Regions from separate parts of the Solibacillus sp. FSL R7-0668 genome, predicted to be linked through region 2. Evidence: a T-box and tRNA genes for the amino acid it is inferred to sense, from the RefSeq annotation. Region 2 holds a T-box; the other regions hold tRNA genes.
What was found. A T-box is a leader RNA that pairs with one kind of tRNA and senses whether it is charged. The one in region 2 lies ahead of trpS (tryptophan--tRNA ligase), so its partner is inferred to be a tRNA-Trp.

Region 1: it encodes a tRNA-Trp, which carries the amino acid that the T-box ahead of trpS (tryptophan--tRNA ligase) is inferred to sense. The anticodon was not compared.
Region 3: it encodes a tRNA-Trp, which carries the amino acid that the T-box ahead of trpS (tryptophan--tRNA ligase) is inferred to sense. The anticodon was not compared.

The regions. Positions count from the first base shown of each region.
Region 1 covers NZ_JBBOUU010000001.1:3,323,409-3,327,058, forward strand. Annotated here, with positions in the region: gene mnmH (tRNA 2-selenouridine(34) synthase MnmH) at 1-75, opposite strand, end outside; gene selD (selenide, water dikinase SelD) at 113-1,162, opposite strand; tRNA gene MKX47_RS16580 (tRNA-Leu) at 1,356-1,437, opposite strand; tRNA gene MKX47_RS16585 (tRNA-Cys) at 1,483-1,556, opposite strand; tRNA gene MKX47_RS16590 (tRNA-Gly) at 1,563-1,637, opposite strand; tRNA gene MKX47_RS16595 (tRNA-Gln) at 1,645-1,719, opposite strand; tRNA gene MKX47_RS16600 (tRNA-His) at 1,728-1,803, opposite strand; tRNA gene MKX47_RS16605 (tRNA-His) at 1,838-1,913, opposite strand; tRNA gene MKX47_RS16610 (tRNA-Trp) at 1,941-2,014, opposite strand; tRNA gene MKX47_RS16615 (tRNA-Tyr) at 2,025-2,108, opposite strand; tRNA gene MKX47_RS16620 (tRNA-Thr) at 2,115-2,190, opposite strand; tRNA gene MKX47_RS16625 (tRNA-Phe) at 2,199-2,274, opposite strand; tRNA gene MKX47_RS16630 (tRNA-Asp) at 2,298-2,373, opposite strand; tRNA gene MKX47_RS16635 (tRNA-Met) at 2,377-2,451, opposite strand; tRNA gene MKX47_RS16640 (tRNA-Val) at 2,581-2,656, opposite strand; tRNA gene MKX47_RS16645 (tRNA-Glu) at 2,681-2,755, opposite strand; tRNA gene MKX47_RS16650 (tRNA-Ser) at 2,771-2,862, opposite strand; tRNA gene MKX47_RS16655 (tRNA-Asn) at 2,873-2,948, opposite strand; rRNA gene rrf (5S ribosomal RNA) at 2,963-3,078, opposite strand; rRNA gene MKX47_RS16665 (23S ribosomal RNA) at 3,193-3,650, opposite strand, start outside.
Region 2 covers NZ_JBBOUU010000001.1:779,342-782,991, forward strand. Annotated here, with positions in the region: gene fabF (beta-ketoacyl-ACP synthase II) at 1-552, shown strand, start outside; gene trpS (tryptophan--tRNA ligase) at 792-1,781, opposite strand; T-box leader at 1,857-2,085, opposite strand; gene spxA (transcriptional regulator SpxA) at 2,548-2,946, shown strand; gene mecA (adaptor protein MecA) at 3,291-3,650, shown strand, end outside.
Region 3 covers NZ_JBBOUU010000001.1:3,747,581-3,751,230, reverse strand. Annotated here, with positions in the region: rRNA gene MKX47_RS18800 (23S ribosomal RNA) at 1-1,255, shown strand, start outside; rRNA gene rrf (5S ribosomal RNA) at 1,322-1,437, shown strand; tRNA gene MKX47_RS18790 (tRNA-Tyr) at 1,474-1,557, shown strand; tRNA gene MKX47_RS18785 (tRNA-Trp) at 1,570-1,643, shown strand; tRNA gene MKX47_RS18780 (tRNA-His) at 1,661-1,736, shown strand; tRNA gene MKX47_RS18775 (tRNA-Gln) at 1,760-1,834, shown strand; tRNA gene MKX47_RS18770 (tRNA-Lys) at 1,849-1,924, shown strand; tRNA gene MKX47_RS18765 (tRNA-Leu) at 2,015-2,103, shown strand; tRNA gene MKX47_RS18760 (tRNA-Arg) at 2,113-2,189, shown strand; tRNA gene MKX47_RS18755 (tRNA-Pro) at 2,213-2,289, shown strand; tRNA gene MKX47_RS18750 (tRNA-Ala) at 2,297-2,372, shown strand; tRNA gene MKX47_RS18745 (tRNA-Met) at 2,394-2,467, shown strand; tRNA gene MKX47_RS18740 (tRNA-Ser) at 2,480-2,572, shown strand; tRNA gene MKX47_RS18735 (tRNA-Met) at 2,722-2,796, shown strand; tRNA gene MKX47_RS18730 (tRNA-Asp) at 2,800-2,875, shown strand; tRNA gene MKX47_RS18725 (tRNA-Phe) at 2,881-2,956, shown strand; tRNA gene MKX47_RS18720 (tRNA-Gly) at 2,960-3,033, shown strand; tRNA gene MKX47_RS18715 (tRNA-Ile) at 3,044-3,120, shown strand; tRNA gene MKX47_RS18710 (tRNA-Asn) at 3,131-3,206, shown strand; tRNA gene MKX47_RS18705 (tRNA-Glu) at 3,213-3,284, shown strand; gene MKX47_RS18700 (GNAT family N-acetyltransferase) at 3,502-3,650, opposite strand, start outside.

The DNA.
Region 1 (3,650 bases), 2.5 Mb from region 2:
ACGTACATCAATCCATGTGACCTTCTTGAACTTATTTGATTTTACTAATTCAGTAATTGTAAGATCTTGAAACAATTAGAACAATCCCTTTTCTAGTAAGACATAATAAAGCTTATTTTACTTCAATTTTTCCTTGGTGTTCAGCTATTACTTCACCAATAATACTTGCTTCAACACCTGCATTGATTAATTCTGTTAACAGTTCGTCAGCTTTTTCCTCAGCTACAGAAATTAATAAACCTCCACTTGTAACAGCATCGCATAAAATCCATTGATCAACTTGATCCATTTTTTCAGGGAATGTCACCACGTCTTGTAAGTGAGCGTAATTATTTTTAGTCCCCCCAGGAATGATGCCCATCTCAGCTATCTCTCTTACTCTGGGTAGTACCGGTACATCCGATTTATTGATGCGTAATCCAACATTGCTTCCTTTTGCCATTTCTGAAGCATGGCCTAAAAGACCAAACCCAGTAACATCCGTACAAGCGTGTATTTCATAAGGCTCCATTATTTCAGCAGCCACCTTATTTAAAGTTGCCATTACTTTTGTAACTCGTTCAATTTCGTCATTTTGTAAAAGACCATTTTTTATTGCAGAGCTTAAAATTCCTACACCAATGGGTTTAGTTAAAATTAATTTATCTCCTACTTTTGCGTGACTATTAGCTCGTACCTTTTCAGGGTGAACCATACCAGTCACTGCTAAACCAAATTTTGGCTCTTTATCATCAATAGAATGTCCACCAATTAACGCAACATTTGCTTCAGCAAGTTTATCAGCAGCCCCTCTTAAAATATCAGCTAATATACTCTTATCTAGCTTAGAAATAGGAAATGCAACAATATTTAGAGCTGTTATTGGTTTACCACCCATTGCATAAATATCACTAATCGCATTTGCTGCTGCAATTTGTCCAAAAGAATATGGATCATCAACAATTGGTGTAAAGAAATCAAGAGTTTGCACAATCGCTAAATCATCTGTTAAACGATATACCCCTGCATCATCACTTGTTTCTAATCCAACTAATACATTTGAGTTAGGAACAGCGGGTGGCAGCATACGAATGACTTGAGCTAAATCAGATGGTCCAATTTTACACCCGCAACCTCCTTTTGTCGTTAAAGTTGTTAATTTTATTTTTTCAGACTGTGTCATGAGACACCAACCCTTTCAATGTTAATTTATATACCTCTCTATTATAGATCAATCAAACTAATAATTTGAAAATATCTGTTTTACTCGAATTAATAGTTTGATTTCGAGTAAAACAGAAAAAGGTTCACAAACATTGATATATCAATGTTTGTGAACCTCCTAGAAATTCTTATCCCAACAGAAAATCTAATAATACCGATAGTCGGGGTCGAACCGACACTCCAGAAGGAACCGGATTTTGAGTCCGGCGCGTCTGCCAATTCCGCCATATCGGCAAAAAGGGTAAAAAAAAACCGGATTAACCGATTCAATTAAAAATATGGAGGCGGCAACCGGATTTGAACCGGTGGTAAAGGTGTTGCAGACCTGTGCCTTACCACTTGGCTATGCCGCCATATTATGGAGCGGAAGACGAGGTTCGAACTCGCGACCCCCACCTTGGCAAGGTGGTGTTCTACCACTGAACTACTTCCGCAAATGAATGGCTGGGGTACCTGGATTCGAACCAGGGCATGACGGAATCAAAATCCGTTGCCTTACCGCTTGGCTATACCCCAACGTTTTATGGGGCGACTGATGGGAATCGAACCCACGAATGCCGGAACCACAATCCGGTGCGTTAACCACTTCGCCACAATCGCCATTATATTATATATAATAAACTAAAAAAATGAATGGGGCGACTGAAGGGAATCGAACCCTCGAGTGCCGGAACCACAATCCGGTGCGTTAACCACTTCGCCACAATCGCCATTGTATTTAGTTTAAATATTAAATTTGGCAGGGGCAGTAGGAATCGAACCCACACTGACGGTTTTGGAGACCGTAGTTCTACCTTTAAACTATGCCCCTAAAAAATAGATGGTGGTGGGGGACGGATTCGAACCGCCGAACCCTAAGGAGCGGATTTACAGTCCGCCGCGTTTAGCCACTTCGCTACCCCACCGAGTAATGGTGCCGGCGAAAGGAGTCGAACCCTCGACCTACTGATTACAAGTCAGTTGCTCTACCAACTGAGCTACACCGGCAAAAAATATGGTGGGTTTGGACGGAATCGAACCGCCGACACTTAGAGCTTCAATCTAATGCTCTACCAACTGAGCTACAAACCCATTTATGTATAAATTTTCAAAAATGGCGGTCCCGACCGGGATCGAACCGGCGATCTCCTGCGTGACAGGCAGGCATGTTAACCGCTACACCACGGGACCATTTGGTTGCGGGGACAGGACTTGAACCTGCGACCTTCGGGTTATGAGCCCGACGAGCTACCACTGCTCCACCCCGCGATAATAGTATTACTTATTCTTATTGTACCATCACGTTCTACTTAGTTGGCAGCTACTTCTTTGAAGCTGCTGCTAATCGCTATCTTCGTTTAGCGATTTGCTCCACCCCGCGATAATACTATGAAAATATGGTGGAGGATGACGGGCTCGAACCGCCGACCCCCTGCTTGTAAGGCAGGTGCTCTCCCAGCTGAGCTAATCCTCCATGCTGGATATAAAAATTAATTGATGGTGACCCGTACGGGATTCGAACCCGTGTTACCGCCGTGAAAGGGCGGTGTCTTAACCACTTGACCAACGGGCCATCTTAAAATACGGCTGGCGGAGAGTAAGGGATTTGAACCCTTGATGCAGTATTACCCGCATACACGATTTCCAATCGTGCTCCTTCGGCCACTCGGACAACTCTCCAAGATTTAGATGGCTCCGAAGGCAGGACTCGAACCTGCGACCTGCCGGTTAACAGCCGGATGCTCTACCAACTGAGCTACTTCGGAATAATTATATATTCGCCTAGCGATGTCCTACTCTCACAGGGGGAAACCCCCAACTACCATCGGCGCTAAAGAGCTTAACTTCTGTGTTCGGTATGGGAACAGGTGTGACCTCTTTGCCATCATCACTAGACTATGTATTAAAAGACATTTTTTATTATATCATACTAAACTCATATGTCAAGTATTATTAATAAATTTCATTCTTTCAAAACTGGATAAACGTTTCATTGATGTTCGTAAACATGTGGTTAAGTCCTCGACCGATTAGTATTCGTCAGCTACATGTGTCGCCACACTTCCACCTCGAACCTATCTACCTGATCGTCTTTCAGGGGTCTTACTTACTTGCGTAATGGGAAATCTCATCTTGAGGGGGGCTTCATGCTTAGATGCTTTCAGCACTTATCCCGTCCACACATAGCTACCCAGCGATGCCTTTGGCAAGACAACTGGTACACCAGCGGTGTGTCCATCCCGGTCCTCTCGTACTAAGGACAGCTCCTCTCAAATTTCCTACGCCCACGACGGATAGGGACCGAACTGTCTCACGACGTTCTGAACCCAGCTCGCGTACCGCTTTAATGGGCGAACAGCCCAACCCTTGGGACCGACTACAGCCCCAGGATGCGATGAGCCGACATCGAGGTGCCAAACCTCCCCGTCGATGTGGACTCTTGGGGGAGATAAGCCTGTTATCCCCGG
Region 2 (3,650 bases):
ATTGGTGAAGGCGCAGGAATTTTAATTTTAGAGGAATACGAGCATGCAAAACAGCGCGGGGCAAAAATTTATGCGGAAATCGTTGGTTATGGGGCGACAGCAGATGCGCATCATATTACAGCACCAGCTCCAAATGGTGAAGGGGCTGCACGTGCAATGCAGATGGCGTTAAATGATGCAGAAGTAGCACCAGAACAAGTGGGTTACATTAATGCACATGGCACAAGTACGCCATATAATGATTTATTCGAGACACAAGCTGTCAAAACAGTATTTGGAGACCATGCCTACAAATTAGCGATGAGCTCAACAAAAAGTATGACCGGTCATTTATTAGGAGCAGCGGGCGGTATTGAAGCCATCTTTTCAGTGCTAGCATTAAAAGATGGCATTTTACCTCCTACAACGAACTTAGTTGAACCGGATCCAGATTGCGATTTAGATTATGTGCCAAATGTAGCGCGTAAAGCGGATATTGACTATGCACTTAGCAATTCGCTTGGCTTTGGTGGTCATAACGCATGTTTACTATTTAAAAAATATAGTGAATAACAAAAAACGAACGTAGCGGAAGTATATGCTGCGTTCGTTTTTCGTATGGTGTACAAAGGATGGTGCGTTGACTCGATTTGTACTATTTTTAGTTTGTTATGGCTTATGTGTGATGTCGATAAGCAATATGATTTTGTATCTTAATTATCGTACGCTAGGCTATTCCTGGCATGTAGTACTGCTATACATTGTGAATAGCGTAGAGCTCTATCTAGCGCTCGCTGCATTAATAGGACTGTTTATCGTCGTTTACGGCCTAGGCCCATCGCGTTCTCCATTTTCTTGAGTGTTTTAGAGGCGATGGCATTTGCTTTTTCTGCTCCTTCGTCTAAAATATCGTCTAGTTCTGGAGAGTCAATTAATGCATTGTAGCGCTCTTGAATGGGTGTTAAATGCTCGATAACCGCTTGTGCGACACCTGCTTTGAAATCGCCGTAGCCCTTGCCCTCATATTTCTTTTCTAAATAAGCGATGGATACATTCGATAATGCCGATTCGATTGTTAATAGGTTGGATACGCCTGGCTTGTTTTCGATGTCATATTTCACAATGCCTTCAGAATCTGTAACAGCTGATTTAATTTTCTTTTCAATTTCTTTTGCTGTATCTAATAAGCGGATCGTTGCTTTTGTGTTTGGATCTGATTTGGACATTTTCTTTGTTGGCTCTTGTAATGATTTAATACGAGCGCCTTCTTTTGGTAATTGAATGTCTGGAATTGTTAAGACATCATTGTATCGCTTGTTGAATCGCTCTGCTAAATCACGTGTTAATTCGATATGCTGTTTTTGGTCTTCTCCAACAGGCACGATATCGGTATTGTATAAAAGAATATCCGCAGCCATCAATGGTGGGTAGGTTAAAAGAGCGGCTAGTACCGTTTCTTTACCGCTTGATTTATCTTTAAATTGTGTCATACGCTCTAATTCACCGATTGTCGCCACGCATTGTAAAATCCAGCCTGCCTGTGCGTGTGCTGGTACTTCCGATTGGATAAATAATGTCGACTTTTTCGGGTCGATGCCACATGCGATATACATGGCGGCTAAAGAGCGAATGTTTTTACGTAGCTCTAAACGATCCTGTGGTACGGTAATGGCGTGCTGGTCTACGATGCAGTAAATCGCATTGCCTTGTTCTTGTAGTTCTGGGAATTGCTTAATCGCACCGATATAGTTCCCTAATGTAATTGTACCTGTTGGCTGTACGCCTGAAAAAATGGTTGTCATTGGTAAGTCCCCCTCATCATTAATCGATTTCGCCTTAGCAAAATAAAAAACATCATGCGTCCTCTATTCGAAAATAGAAGGGACGAATGATGTTAAAATCCGCGGTACCACCCAGCTTGCCAATATTGGCCACTCTTCTTCGTAACGTGAAGGCAACGAGCAAAACTACTGGAACCACAAAGGAAGTGTCCGTTCGTAAAGCTAACTCAGAAGTCCATTCCATTTAATGAATGATCTGTTTACACCAGCCACAGACTCTCTAAACATTCGATTTAAATGTACTACTCTTCGTCAACGTTTTTTATAATCTTGAAGGTGATTATAACGTATTGTGTGAAAAAAAGGCAATCATTTTACATAAAAATTTTTTGTATAAGAAGCTAGGAAAATGGAAATAGTAGGATTGGGTAGAGGAGTCATATGGATTCGGCTTGAATTGTCGGACTATTTTCTCAATTATTGTATTTAAATGAGAAATAATTTCTTCTTTATAGACGTTTGATGTGCATTATTTTGGGGTAAAAAATCATTGTTTCTTAAAATAATGGAATTCACGGTATTTAGAGCGAAAAACGTCATATAATTTTAGGTTGAGTTGCATTTATTTGTTGACAAGGTATATCCAAAGATGTGTATTTCATGTATAATAAGAACATAATCTTAAATTAAATTAATTCTAAACTAAGTATTTTTCTACAATTTTGCTTCTTTTGGAAGAAGACACTCATAGCAATTGAATTGAATCAATTAGAGAGGAAGTGAGACAATGTTAGTAACATTATTTACTTCACCAAGTTGTACTTCATGTCGCAAAGCGAAAGCATGGTTAGAGGAGCACGAGATTCCATATACTGAGCGCAATATCTTCTCAGAGCCTTTAACAATTAGCGAAATCAAAAAAATTTTACGAATGACAGAAGATGGCACAGATGAAATCATCTCAACACGTTCGAAAATTTTCCAAAAATTAAACGTTGATGTCGAAACATTACCATTACAACGTTTATACGAATTAATCCAAGAATATCCAGGACTGTTACGTCGTCCAATCATTTTAGATGAAAAACGACTACAAGTTGGCTATAACGAAGATGAAATTCGTCGATTCTTACCTCGAAAAGTAAGAGCTTATCAATTACAGGAAGCACAACGCATGGTTAACTAAATAAACGCGATACATGATGTTACATTTGCAAATTAGCGACTGTAACATCTTTTTTTTTTCACAAAAGTCCAAAGTTTTTATGTGTAATTGCGTATATTAATGTAAGCTAATTTTGTTACTTGATTTACAGTCGTAAGTGCAATACAATTGCAATTATTCAAATTATTTCGTGTGGATAATGTTTTTCCTTTTCATTTTTAGGCAATCCATCATACAATAGATTTATAGATACTTTAGTGTATGAAAAGTATCAAAGTTCTGATGTAATAGATAGCCATGTTGTATACTATTTTGTAAGGAAGCATGACGTTCTATACAATGACTGTGAAGGGAGTTGAGGTCTAATGGACATCGAACGCATTAATGAAAATACGTTAAAATTATTTATTACGTATAGTGATATCGAGGATCGCGGATATACGCGCGAAGAAATATGGTACAATCGCGCAAAAGGAGAAGAGCTATTCTGGGATGTCATTGGCGAGGTAAATACAGATGATTACTTCGATTTAGATGGGCCGATTTGGATTCATATAAATGCATCAGAAAGTGGTTTGGAAGTTGTTGTAACACGTGCAGCAGTGAACAATGATTCTGATACTTCATCGATGGCGGGTTCGTTTGAGGACGACCTTCATATAGCAGATCAGTTAAACGAGATGGAAGAATCGATTTTCAATTCAATCGGTGGAAAAGCAAATAAG
Region 3 (3,650 bases), 3.0 Mb from region 2:
GGAGAGAATCCTAAGGTGTGCGAGAGAACTCTCGTTAAGGAACTCGGCAAAATGACCCCGTAACTTCGGGAGAAGGGGTGCTCTTGAGCGTGCAAGCGCACGAGAGCCGCAGTGAATAGGCCCAGGCGACTGTTTAGCAAAAACACAGGTCTCTGCAAAACCGTAAGGTGACGTATAGGGGCTGACGCCTGCCCGGTGCTGGAAGGTTAAGAGGAGTGGTTAGCGCAAGCGAAGCTGCGAATTGAAGCCCCAGTAAACGGCGGCCGTAACTATAACGGTCCTAAGGTAGCGAAATTCCTTGTCGGGTAAGTTCCGACCCGCACGAAAGGCGTAACGATCTGGGCACTGTCTCAACGAGAGACTCGGTGAAATTATAGTACCTGTGAAGATGCAGGTTACCCGCGACAGGACGGAAAGACCCCGTGGAGCTTTACTGTAGCTTGATATTGAATTTTGGTACAACTTGTACAGGATAGGTAGGAGCCAGAGATCTCGGAGCGCCAGCTTCGAAGGAGGCGTCGGTGGGATACTACCCTGGTTGTATTGAACTTCTAACCCATGCCCCTTAGCGGGGTAGGAGACAGTGTCAGGCGGACAGTTTGACTGGGGCGGTCGCCTCCTAAAAGGTAACGGAGGCGCCCAAAGGTTCCCTCAGAATGGTTGGAAATCATTCGCAGAGTGTAAAGGCATAAGGGAGCTTGACTGCGAGACCTACAAGTCGAGCAGGGTCGAAAGACGGGCTTAGTGATCCGGTGGTTCCGCATGGAAGGGCCATCGCTCAACGGATAAAAGCTACCCCGGGGATAACAGGCTTATCTCCCCCAAGAGTCCACATCGACGGGGAGGTTTGGCACCTCGATGTCGGCTCATCGCATCCTGGGGCTGTAGTCGGTCCCAAGGGTTGGGCTGTTCGCCCATTAAAGCGGTACGCGAGCTGGGTTCAGAACGTCGTGAGACAGTTCGGTCCCTATCCGTCGTGGGCGTAGGAAATTTGAGAGGAGCTGTCCTTAGTACGAGAGGACCGGGATGGACACACCGCTGGTGTACCAGTTGTCTTGCCAAAGGCATCGCTGGGTAGCTATGTGTGGACGGGATAAGTGCTGAAAGCATCTAAGCATGAAGCCCCCCTCAAGATGAGATTTCCCATTACGCAAGTAAGTAAGACCCCTGAAAGACGATCAGGTAGATAGGTTCGAGGTGGAAGTGTGGCGACACATGTAGCTGACGAATACTAATCGGTCGAGGACTTAACCACATGTTTACGAACATCAATGAAACGTTTATCCAGTTTTGAAAGAATGAATTCTTTCAAACCAATAAGTGAAGTGATGATGGCAAAGAGGTCACACCTGTTCCCATACCGAACACAGAAGTTAAGCTCTTTAGCGCCGATGGTAGTTGGGGGTTTCCCCCTGTGAGAGTAGGACGTCGCTTCGCTTATTTTTTTTAATGCTTCAATAAGTAATATATGTCGGAGGGGTAGCGAAGTGGCTAAACGCGGCGGACTGTAAATCCGCTCCTTAGGGTTCGGCGGTTCGAATCCGTCCCCCTCCACCATTTTTATTTTATAGGGGCATAGTTTAAAGGTAGAACTACGGTCTCCAAAACCGTCAGTGTGGGTTCGATTCCTACTGCCCCTGCCAATCTTTAAATAATAATGGCGGTTGTGGCGAAGTGGTTAACGCACCTGATTGTGGTTCAGGCATTCGTGGGTTCGATTCCCATCAGTCGCCCCATTTAAAATTTAAGTTAATACCTTTGGGGTATAGCCAAGCGGTAAGGCAACGGATTTTGATTCCGTCATGCCCTGGTTCGAATCCAGGTACCCCAGCCATTTTCTCATTTAGAGAGCCATTAGCTCAGTCGGTAGAGCATCTGACTTTTAATCAGAGGGTCGAAGGTTCGAGTCCTTCATGGCTCACCAGTTTATAATCATATACATTGTCAGAATATAAATTCTAAGCATTTTATAGAAGTAGTTTAGAGATATTGAAATCGTACTTTAATTTAAAATGCCGGGGTGGCGGAACTGGCAGACGCACAGGACTTAAAATCCTGCGGTGAGTGATCACCGTGCCGGTTCGATTCCGGCCCTCGGCACCATTTTTATACGCGCCCGTAGCTCAATTGGATAGAGCGTCTGACTACGGATCAGAAGGTTATGGGTTCGACTCCTGTCGGGCGCGCCATATAAATTTTTAAAATGACAGAGCGGAATGTAGCTCAGCTTGGTAGAGCACTTGGTTTGGGACCAAGGGGTCGTAGGTTCGAATCCTGTCATTCCGACCATTACAATGGGGCCTTAGCTCAGCTGGGAGAGCGCCTGCCTTGCACGCAGGAGGTCAGCGGTTCGATCCCGCTAGGCTCCACCATTTAATTTTTATATCAATCATGGCTACCTAGCTCAGCTGGCTAGAGCATTCGGTTCATACCCGAAAGGTCGTGGGTTCGACTCCCTCGGTAGCCACTTTAATATGTCGGAGGTATACCCAAGTTCGGCTGAAGGGATCGGTCTTGAAAACCGACAGGCGGGTAAGACCGCGCGGGGGTTCGAATCCCTCTACCTCCTCCATTTTAATTAAATAGTTGTAATAAAGTGATATTATTATCGCGGGGTGGAGCAAATCGCTAAACGAAGGTAGCGATTAGCAGCAGCTTCAAAGAAGTAGCTGCCAACCAAGTAGAGCGCGATGATACAATAAGACAAAGTAATACAATTATCGCGGGGTGGAGCAGTGGTAGCTCGTCGGGCTCATAACCCGAAGGTCGCAGGTTCAAGTCCTGTCCCCGCAACCAAATGGTCCCGTGGTGTAGCGGTTAACATGCCTGCCTGTCACGCAGGAGATCGCCGGTTCGATCCCGGTCGGGACCGCCATTTGTGGGTTTGTAGCTCAGTTGGTAGAGCATTAGATTGAAGCTCTAAGTGTCGGCGGTTCGATTCCGTCCAAACCCACCATATGCGGGTGTAGTTTAGTGGTAAAACCTCAGCCTTCCAAGCTGATGTTGTCGGTTCGATTCCGATCACCCGCTCCAGTTTTATATAGGGCCTATAGCTCAGCTGGTTAGAGCGCACGCCTGATAAGCGTGAGGTCGATGGTTCGAGTCCATTTAGGCCCACCATATAAATTATTCCGAAGTAGCTCAGTTGGTAGAGCATCCGGCTGTTAACCGGCAGGTCGCAGGTTCGAGTCCTGCCTTCGGAGCCATTGCATGGCCCGTTGGTCAAGTGGTTAAGACACCGCCCTTTCACGGCGGTAACACGGGTTCGAATCCCGTACGGGTCATTTTTAAGCGTGTAGCATAGGCTACACGCCTTTTTTATAGCCAAATTTTAGTGAAATGCAGAAAAACTAAAACTTAGTTAACGAATAAAAAATTAGAACCAAAGAAGCTTTAAATGGACTGCTTCTTTGGTTCTTTTTTGTGATTAAGGGCATCTTCAAATTCTCTTGTGTAAGCGGCGAAAAAATCAATTAGATTGTGAAGAGGATTTGTAATGGGTTAGAGAAGAATACTCATATAAATTTCATTAACAAATTGTCCATTGATCCATAGCGAGTCTTTTTTTATACCTTCTTTTGTAAAGCCCATTTTTTTATAAAGATGAATGGCATGGCTATTATGCTCAATAACAGTTAACTCTAGGCGGT